Regions from separate parts of the Pseudoalteromonas sp. ATL1 genome, predicted to be linked through region 3. Evidence: predicted binding sites of a transcription regulator. Region 3 holds the regulator's gene; each other region holds the start of a gene.
The links. The regulator LexA, encoded in region 3, represses DNA repair genes until DNA is damaged. The targets are predictions, from matches to a motif close to TACTGTATNNNNATACAGTA.
Positions count from the first base shown of each region.

Region 1: the regulator LexA is predicted to act here: its motif matches at 4,737-4,756, upstream of AC5FX4_RS13795 (SulA-like leucine-rich domain-containing protein).
Region 2: the regulator LexA is predicted to act here: its motif matches at 4,138-4,157, upstream of ruvC (crossover junction endodeoxyribonuclease RuvC).

Region 1 is NZ_JBZYXL010000001.1:3,166,286-3,173,987, forward strand. It holds gene AC5FX4_RS13770 (amidohydrolase family protein) at 1-600, opposite strand, end outside; gene cysB (HTH-type transcriptional regulator CysB) at 716-1,693, opposite strand; gene AC5FX4_RS13780 (hypothetical protein) at 1,982-2,743, shown strand; gene AC5FX4_RS13785 (NCS2 family permease) at 2,757-4,046, opposite strand; gene AC5FX4_RS13790 (tetratricopeptide repeat protein) at 4,167-4,622, shown strand; gene AC5FX4_RS13795 (SulA-like leucine-rich domain-containing protein) at 4,778-5,221, shown strand; gene AC5FX4_RS13800 (YchJ family protein) at 5,234-5,692, shown strand; gene AC5FX4_RS13805 (VC2046/SO_2500 family protein) at 5,694-6,215, opposite strand; tRNA gene AC5FX4_RS13810 (tRNA-Tyr) at 6,328-6,412, shown strand; tRNA gene AC5FX4_RS13815 (tRNA-Tyr) at 6,432-6,516, shown strand; tRNA gene AC5FX4_RS13820 (tRNA-Tyr) at 6,539-6,623, shown strand; gene AC5FX4_RS13825 (M48 family metallopeptidase) at 6,630-7,319, opposite strand; gene AC5FX4_RS13830 (ion channel) at 7,405-7,702, shown strand, end outside.
Region 2 is NZ_JBZYXL010000001.1:2,110,595-2,118,296, reverse strand. It holds gene tolA (cell envelope integrity protein TolA) at 1-11, opposite strand, end outside; gene tolR (protein TolR) at 23-448, opposite strand; gene tolQ (protein TolQ) at 450-1,136, opposite strand; gene ruvB (Holliday junction branch migration DNA helicase RuvB) at 1,938-2,945, opposite strand; gene ruvA (Holliday junction branch migration protein RuvA) at 2,950-3,567, opposite strand; gene ruvC (crossover junction endodeoxyribonuclease RuvC) at 3,575-4,096, opposite strand; gene AC5FX4_RS09510 (TfoX/Sxy family protein) at 4,216-4,521, opposite strand; gene AC5FX4_RS09505 (NAD(P)H-dependent oxidoreductase) at 4,679-5,251, opposite strand; gene AC5FX4_RS09500 (MerR family transcriptional regulator) at 5,396-5,662, opposite strand; gene aspS (aspartate--tRNA ligase) at 5,761-7,536, opposite strand.
Region 3 is NZ_JBZYXL010000001.1:273,162-280,863, forward strand. It holds gene AC5FX4_RS01190 (cytochrome c oxidase assembly protein) at 1-533, opposite strand, end outside; gene ctaD (cytochrome c oxidase subunit I) at 533-2,113, opposite strand; gene coxB (cytochrome c oxidase subunit II) at 2,110-3,258, opposite strand; gene lexA (transcriptional repressor LexA) at 3,544-4,161, opposite strand; gene AC5FX4_RS01210 (LexA family transcriptional regulator) at 4,518-5,123, opposite strand; gene AC5FX4_RS01215 (hypothetical protein) at 5,296-5,517, shown strand; gene AC5FX4_RS01220 (Mu transposase C-terminal domain-containing protein) at 5,520-7,613, shown strand; gene AC5FX4_RS01225 (AAA family ATPase) at 7,623-7,702, shown strand, end outside.

The sequences.
Region 1 (7,702 bases), 2.9 Mb from region 3:
GGGCCGAGTAATTTTCAGCTGATTAATAAACGTAAAGATACTGACTTTTTCAGTTCGATCATAATCGGCTAATAGCGCTTCACTGAGTCCATACGCTAACAACCAATTATCGGGCTCAATTCCTTTGTCCAAATACAATAGTGCACGGGCGATATAACTATAGCCGTAATGAGGCATCATTTTTTGCCACGAACAATCAAAACCAAATGGTCCTAAATGCGTCCATTGCGACAAAATTGCGCTCAATACTAGTTGAATATTTGGCTCTATGAACCCTGGACAAACGCAATGGTATTTACTCAAGTATTGAAACCGAGCGGAAATATTCTGCTGTTTTACATACTGACAAACGTGGTCGACCGACCCTTGTATAACGACCTTACCAGCGCTAATAAGCATTGCCTCAACGACTTCTGTTGTGGGCAAGAATTGCGTGTATATTTTACCAATGATCACACTATGTTTAGGCGAAGCTGGGGCCAGAATCTCATCGTCTGAAGGTAACGCCCCAATCGGCATTTCTGCCAACCTATCTAGCAAGCTGTCATAAAAAACATGTTCAAAAGAAAAGCGAGCGTGACTGGGGTGTTGTCCGTTCATTGTATGCTTCCAAAAACCAATCCATACAAAGGTAGTCAAAAACCCCAACATGTCGATTACAGCAGATTACAGGGTCGTAATATCAGCACTTACCGATCTGTTATGAGCCGTGAACTCACTTAACTGGTAATTTGATATCTGCAAACAAAGCATCTACATCATCTTGATTTCTAAGTAAGCTTGCTCTTTCTACGAGATCTTTTGTCAAGTGAGGTGCAAAGCGCTCAATAAAGTCGTACATATAGCCACGTAAGAAACTGCCTTTTCTAAAACCAATCTTGGTCGTACTTGCCTCAAAAAGATGGCTGGCATCAATACAAACAAGGTCTTGATCGGCTACACGGTCAATCGCCATAGATGCGAGCACGCCAACGCCAAGGCCTAGGCGGACATAAGTTTTTATCACGTCAGCATCAGTGGCAGTAAAGACAATGTGAGGCTCTAACCCATGCGCGTTAAACGCTTTGTCTAACTCTGAACGACCCGTAAAGCCGAATACATAAGTAATCAGCGGATACTGAGCAACATCATGGACTGTTAAGTTATTGATTTTTTGGGCCAATGGATGATCTTTGGCAACCACGATACTTCTATTCCAGTGATAACATGGCAGCATCACTAAATCTGAGTATAAATGAAGTGCCTCAGTGGCGATGGCAAAGTCAGCATCACCACGCGCTGCCGCATCTGATATTTGTTGCGGAGTACCTTGATGCATATGCAACGATACCGCAGGATACTTCTTCATAAAGCCTTGAATAACGCCAGGCAAAGCATATCTGGCTTGCGTATGCGTCGTCGCGATATTCAGCTTGCCTTGATCGGGTAATGTATGCTCATTTGCGACCGCTTTAATGCCTTCAACTTTAGACAATATTTCTCGCGCAATATTTATAATTTCATTACCAGCATTGGTAACATGAGTAAGATGCTTACCACTGCGACCAAAGATTTGCACACCAAGCTCATCTTCGAGCATTCTCACTTGTTTAGAAATACCGGGTTGGGAGGTATATAGGCTTTCAGCAGTTGCCGATACATTCAAATTGTGGTTTAAAACTTCTACAATATATCTAAGTTGTTGTAATTTCATAGCTTAATTTTTCTTATTAGTTTTAACTTGGCATTGAGCACGACACGCTAGAAGAGTAATAACCTTGCGACAAAGCCGAACTCTCTAAGGCTAGCATAATTACTTGAAACGAGATAGCACTAGCCATACATCCTTGTTTAACGGATAAATTGTTGTCTTGGTCTATAATAATAAACACTTAAGTTTAAATTATTTTTCATCCATATGAACGGAAAGCTGTTCAGATTGCAATTAATTGATGTAAGATAAAATTTATCTTTCTAGTCGTGGTCAAAGAGAAGTTAAGTTATGTTTGTTTCTATCATTATTATGTTGATTGTTGCATTGATCGTCATTGCGGTTTGGGTCAGTGCAGTACAGCAGCATAAGGAGAAACAAGAAGCCGAACGTCGAAAAGAGCTAGCTAAACATAAAAAAATCATTGAAGAGTCAGAAGACATAATCGTCAACAGCTGCAACATTCCCATGTCAGAACTTATTTTACGCGTATTGCAAAGGCGCGTACTAGATTCCCTTACCGCTATGGTTGAACTGTCTCCTACCAACAAAGAACTTAAAAATCGTCTTAACGAAGCCAAAGAAAGGCTTAACACACCCATTGATCCCGATGCCCAAAGCGACGCATTAAATCTCCCCGACGCTGATAAGCAACTGATCGCGTTAGTCCAAGGTATTAAAAGGCTTAGACACGTGCTTCGTTCAGAACACTCTAAAGGTAAAGTTGATACACAAATGTTTGTGGCGGAAGACAGAAGACTGGAAAAGTTACAGCTACGTATTAACGTAGAAAGTCAAATTAAGAGAGGCGTATCTGCCCGCACCGCAAACATGGTAGGCTCTGCTCGACAGTACTTTGAGAAAGCCTATGCAACGGTCTGTGCTGTAACCTACAGTGATGAATACGTTACCGAGAAAAAAGCACAATTAACTTCATATTTGGAAGAAATTAGTACTGAGCTAAAAGCGTCTAACGCGTCCTCTGTTAAACAAAAGAAAGAACAAGAAAAAGACGACCTCGACGTATTGTTCGCACCAAAGAAGAAGTGGTAACAACCACTTCTCACTATTCTAAAGCAAATTTAAAAACAAATAACGCGGTTAATACCCACACGCTCACAGACACTTCATGGCCTTTTTGGCACATAACTTTAACCGCTGTGTAAGCGATAAAACCCAGAGCAATACCGTGTGCGATTGAAAACGTGAGCGGCGTCATTAACAAAACCACACTCACTGGGATTGCATCGCTCATATCATCCCAGTTAACCAGTTTTAAGTTCTGCAGCATCAACACAGCAACATACAAAATGGCCCCTGCGGTTGCGTAGGCAGGTACCATTTTTGCCAAAGGCGCAAAGAACATCATCAGCAAGAAGCAAACACCGACTGTTACGGCAGTTAAACCTGTTTTACCACCGACCGATACACCCGATACCGACTCAATGTACGAAGTTGTGGTTGAAGTGCCTAACATAGAACCAGCTATCGTTGCTGTACTGTCGGCAGAGAGTGCTCGCCCCAATCGAGGCATTTTTCCCTTTTCATCTGCCATGCCCGCTTTTTGCGTGACGGCAACCAAAGTCCCTGAAGTATCAAACAAGTCTACAAATAAAAATGCAAAAACGACACTGAGCATTGAAAGTTCCAAAGCCGAGGCAATATCAAGTTGCATCATGGTCGGTGCAATACTCGGTGGCGCTGATATGACACCTTGATAGTTGACAAGCCCTGCGCCCCAAGCCACTAATGTGACCACAAATATACTAATTAAGACACCACTTTTCACATCTCTGTACATAAGCGCTGCGATGATAAAGAAGCTTAAAATTGCGAGTAAAGGGCCCGCTTGTGTAATATCACCAAGCTTCACTAATGTGGCTGGACTAGAAACAATGATCCCCGCATTTTTTAGCGCAATTAACGCTAAGAATGCGCCAATCCCCGTCGCAATTGCCTGTTTTAAAACCAAAGGAATGGCCTGTATAACCCATTCTCGTATTTTAAAAACGCTCAAAAACAGGAAAATACAGCCCGATAAAAATACGGCTCCCAAAGCTGACTGCCAGCTGTGCCCCATCCCGAGTACAACCCCATAGGTGAAAAAGGCATTCAAACCCATGCCAGGAGCAAGCGCTAACGGATAATTTGCTAAAAACCCCATAATAAAACAGCCGATGGCTGCAGCGATACAGGTAGCGACAAATGCGGCCCCTAAATCAATGCCCGCTTGGGCTAGCATAGGCGGGTTGACAAATATGATATAGACCATCGTCACAAACGTTGTAAGCCCAGCAATAATCTCGGTTTTTACCGTAGAGCCATTCTGATTGACTTTAAATAAGCGCTCAAACATAGAAAAGGTATTTAAATTAGAAACAAGTTGTTGGATTTTAACATAAATCATTGGTCTAACCGGACAAAATAGTTAGAATTCGTCTAAACTTGCAAATGGGTATGTCATAACGGTTACACTATGGAACGCAATCCTTCAGAAAATTCAACAAATCAGGATCTAGAGCAGCAATTGCTCAACGTGCTGGACTTTGTAACAGCACCACCCAATAGTGAGGATAAATTTCCTGATGAGAATGATCCTCAACAAGCTTTTAAAAAAGGATTGTATTATTTGAAAGAAGAGGCATTTCCTTTGGCGGCTAAATGGCTGAGGTTAGCGGCTATGTCGGGTAACCAAAAAGCACAGTTTTATTTAGGACTGCTGTTCGTCAAGGGTCAAGGCGTACCTCAAAGCCCATTTCATGCGATGGCTTGGTTAGTACTTGCTCAAAGTCAGGGAATGGATGCTGCTACAGCAATGATCGACCAACTTAAGCCGCACCTAACAACCAAACGCATCAAAGATGCACAATGTTATGCAGCCACACTCTACGAACAAATTCATCACCTCACTGTGGTTCAAGAAAAGTTGTAAATCTTCTTTTACTTTCAAAAACATGGATGTTTCTGCCGCTTCACTTTTTGTTCTTTTATCACTTTTTGTATAAAAAAGTACCAATATTTGCTTGCATCTAAACACTGTATAAACTACTGTATACAAATACTGTATATAACACCAGTGAGTTGATTATGTTACAAGCAAGTTCTGTTTTTGGTATTTCTGCTAGCTCGTCTCACACTGTAGAGGCAACACGTGCATTTAATTGTGTTATTACTGAAGATGATATCAGCGCAAGTCTCGCGCTATTAAAAATCATTCATCAGTGTAATCAAAAAAAAGGATGGACGTTACTCATTGCACCCGACAACGTGCCTAACAAAGCGATGATGGAAAGTTGCTCAATTGACTCAAGTAAACTTTTGGTGATTAGGAAAAGGCATATAGTCGATTTGAATTATGTGTTGAGATCGGCACTAAACAATGGAAACTTTGCCGCTGTGATCACTTGGACGGATGTTATAGAGCCGATTTCGCTTGAAGCTCTGAACCTGCCAAGCTCAAACACAGATATTTTTTGCTTTTGCAAAAATGCGCCTTTAGAAACGTGTACAATAGACGCATTGATATCTTAATACGAAAATATAATGTGTTATTGCACCCTTCCAGAGCCATTTGAACAATGTTGTGCGCCGTTTATTAATGGCACACAACACCCTATAACTGCCGAACAACTCATGCGTTCAAGATACAGTGCATATTACCAAAAAAATGCTGAGTATATTCGCGCAACCTATGCTAGTTCGCAGCAACAATACCATAGCATTGAAGACATTTTACTTTTCGCTCAGTCGGTACAGTTTATTAATTTAGAGATAATTGCTACTTCTAAAACACTCGAAGATAGTTACGTCGAGTTTAAAGCAACTTATATTGCAGATAACAAGATATGCATGCTGCATGAGAAGTCACGCTTTATAAAAGAATCCGAACACTGGAAATATTTAGACGGTGATATCTATCCAACCCCAGAACTTAAACTGGGTAGAAATGATAATTGCCCTTGCGGTAGCGGGAAAAAGTTTAAGAAATGTCATGCTAGCTAAGCTAGGCGCTTAACTGTAATGCGCTTTGCAATTCACCCGTCGCAAGTTGGTCATAAAAACCCGCCGCATTCATGGCGGGTTTTTCAGGCATAGAGTTACCGCTTTTTACTGACTCAAAACGTTTTCTTACTGAGAGCTCACAGTTATCTACGACAATTAAAGGGACGTGCTTTTTATCATCTCGTATCGCGAGAGGCTCTGGTGACAAACAATCATTAAGGCGCAAACTTGCCATACCACCTTCATTGAGTATGCGCGCATTACTTTGACCAATTAACATATCAAACTGCTCAGGTGCAAGTTCACGCTGAGGACCAATTTGTAATTCCTTTTTTAATGCCTGCTCTGATAAATCTGCTTCGTGAAGTGCCGATTCCGGCAGGTGAAATTGACTAAAATCTAATGCATCTTGAGAAAGCATTGCCAATAACATCGAAAAATCGGCTCTACGTTGCTCAGTCACGCTTACCGAAAGCGCAGTGCCAAGCTGATCTTCTCTGGTCAATACAGCATCAAGTTGCATATAGTTTCACCGATTAATTACGAATCTTCGTTTTTATCGGCATTTTTCAAATTTTCTTTAGCACTTTTCTTTACTTAATAAAAAACTTTGTTATTATCACCGCCGTTGTTTAGGAGGGGTTCCCGAGCGGCCAAAGGGATCAGACTGTAAATCTGACGGCACTGCCTTCGCTGGTTCGAATCCAGCCCCCTCCACCACAAACAACAAATACAATTTGGAGGGGTTCCCGAGCGGCCAAAGGGATCAGACTGTAAATCTGACGGCACTGCCTTCGCTGGTTCGAATCCAGCCCCCTCCACCAAATTGTATACTCCCATAAAAGAGGAGGGGTTCCCGAGCGGCCAAAGGGATCAGACTGTAAATCTGACGGCACTGCCTTCGCTGGTTCGAATCCAGCCCCCTCCACCACTTTTATCAATTCTTATCAATAAATAACTGCTTACCGAACTTTTTAAACCAGATAACTGCTTCGCGATAATTCTGATAGTGATGCTCAACTAACTGCCAGAAAGCCTTATTATGTGCTAATACATGACGATGAGCTAATTCATGAACAATAACATAATCTATCATTGCGTGAGGTGCGCCTGCTAAAAGCACATTAAACGTCAACTCACCACGGCTAGAGCAACTTCCCCATCGGCTTTTGTATTCCTTGAATTTTACGCTTTTAACTTCGGTATTCATCTCTTTGCATAAATGTGGAAGCCGACTTTCAATATACAATTGTGTTTCATTGGTGAGTAATTGAATTAGTTGCTTTCTTAAAGCGCTAATATTGTCAATTTGCTTAACAAACACAGTTTGTGTTTCGTGCTCCACCCGAGACACTTCACTCGCACTAGCACTAGCACTCACAGCCAATCTATATATTTGACCAAATATCATTAACTCATTTTTATCCCAAGGTGCTTGAGGCTGTAGACTGGTTTCTAGTTTACGTTGCTGCTGAGCAACCCAAGCCTTCTTTGTTTCAAGCCAAGTCACCACTTCATCCATGCACGCATCATGTGGTGCATAGACTTTGACGCCGGTATCCGTGACTTTTAACGCCACGGTTTTACGTTTTTTACTCAACTGCAATTGGTATTCAAACATCTTCATTTTTAAATTAATTTTGTCACGACCATTCTACCTCGCCAAATAGCTGCTAATCTATAAAATAAATGACTAAGGAGATCAGTAAGCTATGGCCGACAAACCCTGCTGTCAGTATCAATCACCCGATGGGCACCAATGCAAAGAAATTGATATGGGCTCAGGCCTATGCTTTTGGCACGATGCAAAGTTTGATAAAAGTGGTTTGGAGCTAACGCAAAAACTTGAACGCTACGCAAAGCGTGGTGGGTTACTTCAAGGCTTAGAACTGAAACGTGCCAACTTAGAAGGCCTTAATCTCGTGAAATTCGGCGACCATAATGGTTACGACTTATCATACAGCAATTTCTATCGAGCCAATCTTCAGGGTGCTCACTTATTCAACAATA
Region 2 (7,702 bases), 1.8 Mb from region 3:
CCACTTTGTATCGACTCCATGGTTATTCCTCAAAAGACTTTGTCATTAGGCCAACGGAAGGCACACCGGCATTCTTCAAAAAGTCCATGAGCAGCAAAACTTCTTGATAGGATACTTTGCCTGACCCCTTGATCATTACCGGCGTATCTGGATTTTGTTGTAATTTTAATTTGATAACCGCAGCCACTTCCACGGCATCCATAGGTGCCTCAGGATCTGTGCCCACACTCACGTAGTATCGACCTTGAGCATCAATACTAGCAATGATTGGCGGCGCATCTTTGGTTTCAACCAAATCAGACTCTTGCATCTGAGGCAGATCTACTTTTACGCCATGGGTAATAAGTGGTGCCGTCGCCATAAAAATAATAAGCAATACCAACATCACATCTATATATGGAACAACGTTTATCTCAGCAACTGGGCGACGTTTCTTACGCACATACATATTACTTGCCCTCTACTGAACTCACTTGACGGTGTAAAATGTTTGAGAACTCTTCCATAAAGTTAACGTACTGTGTTTCTGCCTTTTCTACATTTTTTGCATAACGGTTATAGGCCATTACCGCTGGGATCGCCGCAAATAGCCCCATTGCAGTTGCAATAAGCGCTTCGGCAATACCTGGTGCCACCATCTGTAAAGTTGCTTGTTTCACTTCACCCAAAGCAATAAAAGCGTTCATAATACCCCAAACCGTGCCGAATAAGCCGATATATGGACTAATTGAGCCCACTGTTGCAAGAAAAGATAGCCCTGATTCCAGTTTTTCAAGCTCTCGAGATAATGCAACGCGCATGGAACGGTGCGTACCCTCTATCACTAAACCAGTCGATTGAGTATTTTGTTTTTGATGACGAGCAAACTCTTTAAATCCTGCAATAAACATAGCTTCTAGACCCGAAGCTGGTGTGCCTTTCGCATTGAGTTCGCTATACAGTTTGCTTAAATCCATACCTGACCAAAACTTTTTCTCAAAGTCCTTTGCTTCGTTTACAGCGCGTCCAATCGCACCTTTACGTTGAAAAATTATGGCCCAAGAGGCAATCGACATCCCAACTAATGTAAGCATCACTAACTGAACTAGTAAGCTTGCTTTTAAAATAAGATCAATAAAATTGAGTCCCGATTCCACTTTTTAATACTCCTAATATGATGTGTTTCGACTAGTCAGTCTGTAATTCACTAAATTGACTGTAAACGACTCTAAAGGTTCATTTAGTTTACTCACACATGCAGGTGCTTACAATCTCATTCCCATGAATTACGGTTAATTGACGACAAAGCGTGCAAAAAAGTAACAACAGTCTTAATGACTATGAAAAACTAGTTATAAAGAATTAGTTTAATAATTAATCACCAGCCAAAGGGTGCGTATTTATTATTAATAAATGCATAAATCTAGCAGTTTATGCAAAAACACCGAATAAACTCACAAAACCAAATTGGTAAGACCATTTAACAACAAATAAACTAATGGTCACAAAAATACGCAAAAACAAAATAGTTTATATTTTTCATTGTGTTATACAATCATGATGTGTGAATTTTCACCACATTAAAATCATCAAAACATTCTTGATATTAGTTTTTTTAATTTGAAAAAACAATTTTTCTAGTTTGATAGAAATCACAAACCTCTTTAATATACACCCTGTACTGAGCAAGCAGCATGAATCATGCAAAAGCACAGTTATTGGTAATATGATTTCTGATTTGTCGTATTACTTTTGATAGATGAGCTTGGGATAAAACCTAAGTGCATTTATCAGTTCCCTGGATTACTTCCTTCAACTTGTTGTTTTGCCCGCTTTATTAGCGGGCTTTTTTTTGCCTGAAATTAGCCGCAAGTGTACCTCAGTAGTCTTAACGCCCACTGAAAATAGAGGGAAATGGTTGGGTGTTCCGGGTGGTTTAATTAAAAAAAACCCAGTTTTCACTGGGCTTGAGGTGTTAAATTAAAGTGCAGGTAAGCTGCATTTGAGGCAATCCGCCCTCTTGGTGTGCGCTGAATAAACCCTTGTTGGATCAAGAAAGGTTCTATCACATCTTCTATCGTTTCGCGTTCTTCACCAATGGCTGCCGCCAAGTTATCTAAGCCAACAGGGCCACCAGTGAATTTTTCAATAATGGCGAGCAAGTACTTTCTATCCATGTAGTCAAACCCACATTTGTCTACATCGACCATATCCAGTGCCTGTTGTGCGATTTCGGCAGATACTTTACCATCCCCTTTTACTTGGGCAAAATCACGCACACGCCTGAGCAACCTATTAGCAATTCGTGGCGTTCCTCTAGAGCGCTTTGCCACTTCATCTGCACCTTCAGGGCTAATTGTTAAATCTAAATAATAAGCTGAACGAGAGATTATTTTGGATAAATCAGCTACAGAGTAAAACTCTAAGCGCTGCACAATGCCAAATCGATCTCTTAATGGCGATGTCAAAGAGCCTGCGCGAGTCGTTGCACCAATCAAGGTAAATGGCGGCAAGTCTAATTTTATGGAACGCGCAGCGGGCCCTTCGCCAATCATAATATCCAGCTGATAATCTTCCATCGCAGGATATAAAATCTCTTCGACTTGTGGACTTAATCGGTGAATTTCATCAATAAAGAGTACGTCCCCTTCCTCTAGGTTGGTCAGGAGCGCAGCTAAATCACCCGCCTTTTCTAATACCGGGCCTGAAGTCGTTTTAATATTCACTTCAAGTTCGTTGGCAACTATATTCGCCAACGTGGTTTTACCAAGACCTGGCGGTCCAAATATCAACAAATGATCAAGCGCTTCTTCACGAGAGCGTGCAGCCTCAATGAAAATCTCCATTTGTTTTTTAACATGTGGCTGACCCGTATAATCGCTCAGTAACTTTGGCCTTATTGCCCTATCGACAACATCCTCGTTACCTTGTACTTCTGGTTCTATTAATCTATCGGCTTCAATCATAAGGTTACATCATCGATTTTAGGGCTTCTTTAATCAGTGCCTCTGTACTCATATCAGGCTGTGACACATTTTTCACCGCTTTTTGTGCTTGAGCTAGTTTATAGCCTAATGCGAGCAAAGCGGCAACCGCATCATCTGCGGGGGTGTCTGCTACCGTTGGGTTTTGCATTGGCTCAAGCACTGTTGCATCGCTAAACGGGGTTAGTAGATCGTGACCAAAGTCTTTCAGCCTATCTTTCATTTCAAGCACAAGACGTTCTGCCGTTTTCTTGCCTACACCCGGGATCTTAACCAAGGTGGTTGCATCTTCATTGTTTACACAAGAGATGAATTGCTCTGCCGACATGCCCGATAAAATAGCTAAGCCAAGTTTAGGACCAACACCGTTCGCTTTAATCAACTCACGAAACAAAGCTCGCTCTTTTTTATGATTAAAACCAAACAACAATTGTGCGTCTTCGCGTACAACAAAGTGCGTGTATATTGCGGTCTGCTCACCTACATTTGGCAATTCATAAAAACACGTCATCGGCATTTGCACTTCATAGCCAATGCCAGATACGTCTAGTAGTATTTCTGGCGGTTGTTTTTCTAATAGCGTACCACTTAATCTTCCGATCATGCGTTTTCTACCTTAATCTGCGTCGTACGGTTTTCGTTGCGCTACCCGCTAAACGAATTAAATTTTGTTCTGAGTGAGCATGACAGATTGCGATGGCCAGTGCGTCTGCCGCATCAGCTTGAGGGGTACCAGGTAACTTTAAAATACGTTTTACCATTTCTTGCACTTGCGCTTTTTGTGCGCCGCCTGTCCCAACAACCGCTTGCTTGACCTGTCGCGCTGAGTATTCATGAACAGGCACATCTTGCATCGTGGAAGCAACTATCGCAGCACCTCTTGCTTGTCCAAGTTTCAATGCGGAATCGGGATTATGCGCCATAAAGACTTGTTCTATGGCAAAGCTGGTCGGATTAAACTGTTCGATGAGTTGGCTCACACCTTGATAAATCATTTTTAACCGTATTGGGAAGTCATGCTCCCCCAACTTGATACAGCCACTCCCCAAATACCTAAATTTACTGCCTTGGTGTTCTATCACCCCATAGCCAGTAAAACGAGAACCAGGATCTATACCTAAAATAATCGCCAATATAATCACTCATTTATTGGTTTTTTAGCATAATGCCAAAATACTGTATGAATTACCAGTTATATTGTTTATGTGCATCTTGGTATCAGCCCGACACTATGCTGTAATAATTCGTTCTTTCAAGGTTGCTCAAACCCTTCTCTATTTCCCTCAAACAGCTTATCTAGCTCGTCTAAACCGTCCAATGCCATAATGAGCTGTTCTTTTTGTGTTTTGGCGACAAGCTGCCAGCTTTTATCTTCAATGGCCCCCACTAAAGCATAAAGTAAATTCAGACTAGGCGTTGACCCTGTGTGTTGCTTTACTTTTTGAAAAGCACCTATCGCACCTAGCTCTATTAATTCAGTAACGGTACTCACCCCTGCTTCTACAAGCATTTGTTCTGATTTTACGCCAAGTCCTCGCAGCTCTCTTAATTTTTTCATGACTCCACCCAAATTTGGTTTGCTCTTTTCTTCATACTCATGACCAATCTCTAGCACACAATGTTTTGATGACTTACTGATAGGTCGAGCCATCAAAACATTTAAACTATATTAGAAGCCAACAGTAACAGAGATACCTTTGTGCTAATTGCTATCCTCAATCATGACATGCTCCCAAACTTTTAACTTCATCAACCCACCGCTGTTTGACTAATGCTGTCTCAGAAACGACAGAACCAAACATCGCTACATTGGCCTTTTTAACACCACAAAATTGGAGAGTGTAAACATCCAATTGCGCTAAGACAGGCTCTGTTTGACTTTGCATATACTCTTTAGGGGCATCCATGGTAATAATTAACCTTGACGATTTTCCAGTCAGAAGTTGCTGCGGGTAAGGGTTCTCTTTTTCATATTTGAACGCAAAATCGGGTAACAGTGTACGGTCAAACAACCCTTTAAGCTTTGCTGGTAACCCTCCCCACCAAATAGGCAAAACAATCACGATATGCTCAGCCCATAATAGTGCCTTTTGGAACTCAACTAAGCACGGCTCAAGAACTTGCGTTTCATCATATCCATATTCAAGGTTTTGATTAAATTCCATATCATGTAAATCAAAACGCCAAACTTCCGCGCCCTCTTTTGCTGCAATGTGGTAGGTATCTGTCAGCACTGCACAAAAGCTCGATACTTTAGGGTTACCGTTTAAAAGTAGTATGTGTTTCATTGCTATCTTCCTCTATTAATAACAATGAAAGCTTACGGTCTTCCCTTAGGGGCAGAGTCAAGCACTTTTCGGGCATGATTGTATCTCACTCATGCAACGCTCAATTTTCTCAACGTTATTAGTCAAAATTGCGATTTTTGCTTGTTACTCGCTTTTTAGCGCTTCTAAAAATGAATAAACTCTATTCCAATCAATACCTTGGTCTTGATACACAATCACTCCTTGTAGCCTAGATAGTGTCACACCTAGTGATTTTGCTTCTTTTATGAGGGTGAGCACCTCTACATCTGATTTTGAGTAAACGCGATATCTACCATGACGTGCAGGTGGCTTAATTAACCCTTTTTCTTCATAGAGCCTAATCGCCTTCACCGACAATCCTGTTTTTTTGCCTACTTCACCTATGTACACAAGCGACTTCCTTATTAATTGAGTGACTTTGCCTAATTTCTCTTTTTAAACACACAAAAAAGGCGACCTAAGTCGCCTTCTTAAATAGCTTTATTCACTTACTCGCTTTCTAGCTGTGCTTGCTCAACACTAATCGCAAGCTCTTTAAGCGCATCTGGATTTGCAACACTTGGCGCATTGGTCATCAAACATGACGCCTGCGTAGTTTTCGGGAATGCGATAACGTCACGAATGTTATCAGTACCGCAAAGCAACATCACTAAACGGTCTAAACCAAACGCAAGACCTGCATGCGGTGGTGTACCGTATTTCAACGCGTCAAGTAAGAAACCGAACTTGTCTTGTTGCTCTTGCTCATCAATTCCCAAAATTCTGAATGCCGCTTGTTGCATTTCGTTATTGTGGATACGTACAGAACCACCGCCCACTTCATAGCCATTTAGCACCATGTCATAAGCATCTGAGATAGCACCTGCTGGATTTGCTTCTAACTCGGCAGCATTGATATCTTTTGGTGCAGTGAATGGGTGGTGAACCGCGTGCAATGTACCTTCATCGTCTTCTTCAAACATTGGGAAGTCAACAACCCAAAGTGGGGCCCACTTGTTTAAATCAGTCAATTCAAGATCTAAACCTACTTTTAGACGAAGTGCACCCAGCGCTTCATTTACAACATTACGCTTATCGGCACCGAATAGAATGATGTCGCCGGTTTGCGCATTGGTACGCTCAAGCAGCGCAGTGATCACAGCTTCGTTTAAGAACTTAGCGATTGGAGATTGAACGCCTTCAACGCCTGCATCACGGTCATTAACCTTCATCCACGCCAGACCTTTCGCACCGTAAATACCGACAAACTTAGTGTATTCGTCAATTTGCTTACGAGAAAGCTGCGCACCACCAGGAACCGTTAGCACTGCTACACGACCTTTTTCGTCGTTTGCTGGCGCTGATAAAACTTTAAATTCAACGTCTTTAACTAGGTCAGCAACATCGACTAATTCCATAGGGTTACGTAAATCTGGCTTGTCAGAACCAAAACGGCGCATCGCTTCGCTGTATGGCATTACAGGGAATTGACCCAAGTCTACGTTGAGTAGCTCTTGCCACATTTCACGGATCATTTGCTCCGTAATTGCACGCACTTGATCAGACGTCATGAATGACGTTTCCAAATCGATTTGGGTAAATTCTGGCTGGCGATCAGCACGTAAATCTTCATCACGGAAACATTTTACGATTTGGTAGTAGCGGTCAAAACCTGACATCATTAGCAACTGTTTAAATAGCTGCGGAGACTGAGGCAATGCGTAGAAACTACCTTTATGAACGCGGCTTGGTACTAAGTAATCACGTGCACCTTCTGGCGTTGCTTTTGTCAGTACTGGTGTTTCGATGTCTAAGAAATCGTTTTTGTCTAAGAATCGACGCACAAAGCTACTTGCTTTTGCGCGTAACTTAATACGATCGCTCATTTCTAAACGACGTAAGTCTAAGTAGCGATACTTAAGACGGCGCTCTTCTGAGTTTTGCTGGTTGAAATCCAGTGGTAAAGGCTCTGCACGGTTGATGATAGTCAAACCGGTGCCTAAGATTTCCACTTCACCGGTGGCCATATCTTTATTCACTTGGCTCTCAGGGCGAGCTCGAACGACCCCTTTAACCTGAACACAGAATTCTTGACGCAATGTATTTGCTACATCCATCAATCCTTCAACTTCAGGATCAAATACAACTTGCACTAAACCTTCACGGTCACGCAAATCGATGAAAATTAGGCCACCTAAATCACGGCGCTTGTTGATCCAACCGCATAGTTCTACTTCTTGTTCAACGTGGCTTTTGTTTAAGTTTCCGCAATATATTGAGCGCATAGTCTTCCTGTCTCTCAGTTACACCAAGCGGTAACTGGCATTAATATGAAAAATTATCGGCGATTATATAAAAATACCCGACTTGATGTCATCCTTGATCCCGTTTTGTTTCTAAATTTCGTGAACTTTATTACACTGGCGTCATCATTTAAGCAAAACAAGCTCA
Region 3 (7,702 bases):
GCCAGCTCCGTGATTTGTGACGTCTGATCACTCACATCAAACACGGTATACGACAGGGTAAGCTCATTGATATCTTCTGGTAATTCTGTATCTACATAGAACACCAAAGTAAACTCAACTTCTTCATTCGCCAAAAACGCTTGTCTGTCAAAACAAAAGCACGCCATTTTATGCAGATATTTAGCCGCTTTTCCCGGTGATACAGAGGGCACAGCTTGCATAACCCTCTGCTCTGTGCTCAAGTTTTTTGCAGAAAATTTAACCTTCGCCATTTCACCTGGGTGGACCGACACACTGTAAGTCTCAGATACCACTTGAAATGGTGCATTTCGTTGACTATGAGTAGTAAAACTCACGTCAACGAAACGCTGCGCTAAAACCTGATTACTTTCACCTGCAACTTCTAATGATGGCTTGCCATTAAGTCCTGTCACGTCACAGAAAACGTCGTAAAGTGGTACTAATGCGAAGGCAAAAGCAAACATACCTAACACCGCTAAAAGTAACTTTCGAATCAAACGCTGATGAGGCATTACTTAACCTCTGGTGGCGTCGAAAATGTGTGATAAGGCGCAGGTGATGGTACTTGCCATTCTAACCCCTCAGCCCCATCCCAAACTTTATCCGGTACGCTCTGCCCACCTTTCGCACATTTGTACACAACTAAAACAAACAACAACTGCGACAACCCAAAAGCAAATCCCCCAATACTAATCAGCGCATTAAAGTCAGCAAATTGAAGTGCATAGTCAGGGATCCTTCTTGGCATACCTGCGAGCCCAATGAAATGCATCGGAAAAAATAAAACGTTGACACTTATAAGTGACAACCAAAAGTGCCATTTTGCTAGTGTCTCGTTGTACATGTGTCCAGTCCATTTTGGCAACCAGTAATAAGCAGCAGCCATAATGGAGAAAACTGCTCCGGTTACAAGAACATAATGGAAATGGGCAACAACGAAATAGGTATCATGATACTGAAAATCGGCAGGTGTAATCGCCAGCATAAGGCCGGAAAAGCCGCCGAGGGTAAAGAGTACAATGAACGCGATAGCAAACATCATCGGTACTTCGAAACTGATAGAACCACGCCACATGGTTGCTACCCAATTGAATACCTTCACGCCAGTTGGCACTGAAATTAACATGGTCGCGTACATAAAAAACAACTCACCAGCTAGCGGCATCCCTGTCGTAAACATATGATGTGCCCAAACGATAAAGGACAGTAGTGCAATCGACGAGGTTGCGTATACCATTGATGCATAACCGAAAAGCTTTTTCCGAGAGAAAGTTGGGATAATAGTAGAAATGATGCCAAAAGCTGGCAGTATCATAATGTACACTTCGGGGTGCCCAAAAAACCAGAATATATGTTGAAACATCACCGGGTCTCCACCACCGGCAGCGTCAAAAAAGCTAGTGCCAAAATATTTATCCGTTAGCACCATAGTAACTGCTCCGGCAAGCACAGGCATAACAGCAATCAGCAAAAACGCAGTAATAAGCCAAGTCCAAACAAACAAAGGAAGCTTCATCCATGTCATTCCTGGCGCTCTTAGATTCACAATAGTCACGATCACGTTGATTGCGCCCATAATTGAGCTAATACCCATTATATGCACGGCAAATACAAATAACGCGGTGTTATCATTACTATAAGTAGTCGAGAGTGGTGCATAGAAAGTCCAGCCAAAAGCTGGCCCCCCACCTTCCATGAATAGCGATAACAATAGAATTGTAAAAGCAAATGGAAGTATCCAAAAGCTCCAGTTATTCATTCTTGGTAATGCCATATCTGGCGCGCCGATCATCATCGGCACCATCCAGTTAGCAAGACCTGTGAATGCTGGCATTACCGCACCAAACACCATGATTAATCCATGCACTGTCGTCATTTGGTTGAAGAAGTGCGGATCGACTAACTGTAATCCTGGTTGAAAAAGCTCCGCACGTATGACCATTGCCATCGCGCCGCCAATTAGAAACATTGTTAAAGAAAATATTAAATATAGAGACCCTATATCTTTGTGATTCGTTGTGTACAGCCAGCGTTTGAGGCCTTTGTGTGCGTGCCCATGATGTTCATGCTGTGTTTGCGCTACGGTGCTCATTGGCTAGCCTCCTTATTCGCATTGATTCGTTCTTGAACTTGGCTTGGTTGAATGACTTGGTCCAAATCATTTCCCCAGCTATTTCGCTTAAAAGTGACTACACCGGCGATTTCCTTAATAGACAACTGTTTTACAAACGCCTGCATTGCAGTACCTGGCTTGCCATGCAAAACGATGTCTATATGATCTTTAACGTCTCCTAAAACGATGGGACTTCCTTTAAGCGCAGGGAAAACGCCAGGTAAACCGGTACCAGCAGGTTGATGACATGCTGCACAATAAGCCATGTATACTTTCTCACCGAGCATCATTAGCTCATCCTTACTCAAAGTTTGATCGAGCAGTGCTACACTAGCCGCTTGTGCCTCAAGCTTTTCTTTTTTAGCGTTATCAAGCCATGTTTCAAATGCTTCGGGGGAGCGCGCATCTACGACTACAGGCATAAAACCATGATCTTTACCGCATAATTCCGCGCATTGCCCTCTATATGTGCCTTCTTCATTGACACGAGTCCAAGCCTCATTGATAAAGCCTGGATTTGCATCCTTCTTCACCGCAAAATCAGGGACCCACCAAGAATGGATAACGTCGTCTGAAGTCATTAAAAAGCGCACTTTTTTATCCGTAGGGATCACCAAAGGTTTATCTACTTCCAGTAAGTAATGCTCACCTTTGGCTTCTGAATCATCAATCTGTGCTTTAGGGGTAGAAAGTACCGAATAAAAATCAACACCATGTCCCATGTATTCGTAGTGCCACTTCCATTGTGAGCCTGTTATTTTTATGGTGAGGTCAGCTTTGCTCGTGTCTTCCATTGCGATTAGTACTTTGGTCGCTGGAATTGCCATCCCAATCAAGATAAGAAAGGGTATAGCTGTCCATAAGATCTCGACTTTGGTGCTCTCGTGAAATTGCGCGGGCTCAACCCCCTTAGACTTTCTATGATGGATCATGGCCCAAAACATCGCTGCGAACACAACCACGCCTATGACACAACATATCAAGAAAATAGTCATGTGCAGGTCATATACATTCTGACTAATATTAGTTACGCCAGGTCGCATATTGTAAGCACTATTACCTAATGCAGAGAAAGAAACAGCAAGAGGTGATGTTAGTGCTGCCGCCGGTAGGGTTTTAAACATTTGACGCCTCCTTCATTATCCATTTGCCTTGTGTGCCAAATGACGATAACCATTTTTATTATTTGGATGACTGTCTAGACTTATTGAATAACATTAATCTAACAACACGACTCTTTAACGATTAGACAATAAATAAACAATTCGCAAGTTTTGCTCGTTTTAAAAAGGAAGTTTATGGAAGTGATTGAATCTATAGAAACTAAAAGTACATAGGATAAAAAAATGGCTATATAACTAGCGTTATATAGCCACTCGAAACATATAATTATTAGGGTTTAGTCTTATTTACATCCAATTGCCATTTCTAATGACACCAACAGCTAACCCTTCAATTGTGAGCGATTGGTGTTCTAAATCTACAACGATGGGTGAGAAATCTTCATTCTCTGCATGGAGATACACTTTTTTCCCTGCCTTTTCAAGGCGTTTCACAGTCACTTCGTCTTCGACTCGCGCTACGACAACCTGACCGTTTTCTGCAACTTGTGTACTGTGAACAGCCAACAGATCGCCATCTAAAATTCCAATATCCTTCATGCTCATACCATCTACGCGTAGGAGGTAATCGGCCGCTGGCTTAAATAAATTAGCATCTATTTGACAGTGACTTTCCACATGCTGCTGAGCAAGAATAGGTTCACCTGCAGCAACACGTCCTATTAAAGGCAATCCAGGATCTTCTTTCTCTAGTTCCTCAACAAGCCTAATGCCGCGACTCGCCCCTGGCACCATTTCAATCACACCTTTCTTGGCCAGCGCCTTTAGATGCTCCTCGGCCGCATTCGCACTTTTAAAACCAAGGGCGTCAGCGATTTCAGCTCTCGTTGGTGGCATTCCAGTATCTTTTATGAATACTCTAATTAGTTCAAATACTTGTTCTTGTCGTTTTGTCAAAGGCCGCATATAACTGGTTTTCCATACAGTACATTTAACTGTGAGTATATACAGTTATATAAAAATCGCAAACTTTAATAGCTTGTAATCCCATCAGCACGTGGAGTAGATCTTTATAAATCTAGAGTAGCGGATGAAATGAAAATCCTAAGAATTTTTCGGTTTTTAAATCTTAAAATTTGTAACTAATTGAAAAATAATGATATCAGAATTTTATGATGTATTTGTTATTCAAAATTGGCACAAAATTTGTGTAATGTGCCATTTAATAGAAGTTTAGAGTGATTGAGCGGTATTTATGTACAGCGTGATCCTTAATTCGGATCTGATCATGTGTTGAATACGGATCTAATACGGATCTACTTTTAGTTGATTTTTCCTAGTTTCCGTACAGCTCTTCCGAGTAATTCAAACTTATCATCATAGCTAATTTCAAATTGTTCATAGGCACTATTCTCGTTACTCGCCTTAATGCTTTTCGGTAAAAACTGTAATCTACAAACTGAAATACGACTGTTAATCTTCATAACGTAAATACCATCACCTGCGTTCTCTGTATTAGTCGTTAAAAGTAGAGTATCACCATTTGAGATTAACGGCTCCATTGAGTCGCTTTGTACTACGTAATATGCGGAGTTCTGAGCGTCCATTTTGAGAACTGATTTAAGAAATTCATTACTAACTGCGACAGACTCATTCGAGTCAACTGCTTTCAAGCTGACATTGCTATCGTCACTCTTTTTATTTTTAACTTGCTCGCCTTGGCCATCTAAAATCCAAGTCAAGGATACGTTTCTATCTTTAGCTAGTTTGTATAGCTGAGTATACGGAACCGAATTCCTATCCATCCAACCGTTGAGCGTTTGTGGATATGTATCCAGCGCCTTAGCAACTTCAGTGTTTTTTGTAACACCTAAGAGTTCCTTTAGCCTCGGTATAATGTCGTTTTTCAGATTCAATTCAGTGCTCATAACTCGTATCCTTTTTACTCGTTATTAGATTCTAATATAAAAGATACATATAAAAAATAAATATTTCTAGTACAAAAATTAAATATATTTAGTATTTATAGTTGACATCCATATGCAAACCTAATACAAATATAAACATATTAGGTATTTCGTTGCATTAAGGATAAACAAAATGATTATTTTGGAAATTTGTCCACCTTCTAAGAAGTTGTACAACACTGTAAGAGCTGCATACGCCTTCAAAGGCGATTCACTAAACAAAGCATGTGAGAAAATTGGTGTAGCACCTCAGAACGCTAGACAGGCGCTTCATGGCGCTTGGGCTGGAGAAAAAGCAAAGCAATGTGTTGACCAAATTCTTGAAGACTGTGGATTGAATAGTCAGGGAGTTTAGTTATGCAGCAAGTGAGTTCAAAAAACTGGATTAACTCTACAGACCTAGCTCAGCTAATGAGTGTCGGCGAGCGCCGAGCAAGAACGATTCTTTCTGCTGGCGAAATATCCAAACAAGTCATTAAAACTAAAGAAATTACTGGTGTTCGAGGTCATGGTGGTAAAGGTTTGCTCGTTGATGTAAACAGCCTACCGCCTGAACTTCGCGAAAAGTACTATTTATCTCAGGTTGGCAGTGCATCTACGGAGTTATCTCCCCTGGTTGCTGATGCTGTCGAACATGGAGACGTAGCTACACATAATACCGAGTCGCGTATGCGTACTGCTTTGTGGCGATTTGAGCTTATTCGTCAGGCTCTAGACTTTGATCGTCATAGCTCTGAACGTGGCGCAGAGGTTCAACGAGTTGCGGGTAAAACCTACATAATGCCAAACGGCAAATCTAAAAAAGTTACTTTAGATATGCTTTATCGTTGGATCAGCACTTATGAAAATGGTTCGGGAAATGTGCGCGACCTAATGCCCAAAGTTCGTGAAGATACGGGTCGAAAAAAGAATTTCATACGTGATGTAGATAACTTAGTTAAACAAGGTTTTTTATCTAAACGCACACATGAGCAAATTGAACAAACGATAGAACGTTACGTAAAGTCGCTATGGGCTAATAATGCCAAAGGTTGGCGTACAATCACGGAGTACGCAACAGGCCGATTACACGACCTTTTAATAGAAGCTGGTGTAACACAAGAGCAAATTAAAAACACAAAAAGCGAATGTGCTGTCACCCGCGCTTATGTTGAACGATTTAGATGTGAATATAAATTAGTAGCGATACATGATAGCGATGCAAAACTATTTTTTGACCGCTATATCCCACGTATCACACGCCATACTGACGGCCTGCGTCCCATGGATCTAATTGTGGGTGACGTTCACCCAATCGACATTAAATGTCGCCGACCTGATGGCTCTGTTGTATACCCTCGCGCCATTGCATGGCACGACGTAGGCACTGGCCGCATGTGGTTTACACTGATCATGCTCGAAAAAGGCGAAGGTGTGCGCCGTGAACACGTTGCCATGTCATTCGCTTCTATGTCGCAGGAATGGGGCTTACCTGTCCGTTTATATCTCGATAATGGTAACGAATATAAATGGGCTGAAATGATGCAGGGCTTCCTTGAGATTGCAGAGCTTAGCAGCAAAATGAGCGTCACACTTATGGATGCTGAGCGCGAATTAGGCCGAATCCTACGCAGTCGTCCTTACAATGCGCCAGCTAAAGCCATTGAGGGGCTATTTTCGGTCATCGAACAGTATTTCGGTAGCATTACCGGTTATGTAGGCGGTAATCGTCAGGACCAGAAAAAGCAAAATGTGGGCAAAGAGCCTGTCGCATTCCCTGGCACAATGGACGACTTTCACGCCCAGTGTGACATTGCATTAGAGCGCTACCATAAACGTGCCCAAAGCGCCTTGGGCGAGCGTTCACCCAACCAAAAATATGCAGATTTTGTCAGTCGAGGATGGGGCAAAGTTGCTGTCACTCAAGAGACTTTGCTGTTTGCATTCGCTGAAACATACGAACCAAAAGCAGACCGAGGCGTAATTTCAATCAACGGGCATCATTATTATCACGACGACTTGTTGCCTTATTCAGGTCGCAAAGTTACTGCACGCTGGGCCCGTCACGACCCTTCAAAAGTGTTGGTTTATGCCGATGGCCGCAACCTGACATGCATAGCGCCATATGAGCCAGAATATGGTGTTCTTGAGAGTAAGGGCGCGAGAGAGCAAGCCCGTCGTACTCAGACATTAAAACGGATCATTACTGCACGTCGTAAGCACTGTGACCGATTAGACCTTGTTGAAGAAATGGCTGATTGGAACAAGCGCCTACCAGACGCGCCTGAAGCGCCAACGATTCAAACTGTGACCGTTGCACCTGATAGCCAATTGGGCCAAGCGCTAGAAGCAATGAAACAAGAGAATCAAACGGTTAAAAAACCTAAAAAAGTTTACGACCAGTTCCTTACGGACCCGAACAATGTGCTACTCGATGATATTGAGTGGGACGATGACGATTTACCAAACTAAGGATTAGCCATGACGATTGAAACCAATGACATAAAACGTGCTGTACAACTCGTCAATACCACAGCCAACGCAACTGAACGGGTTGGGCG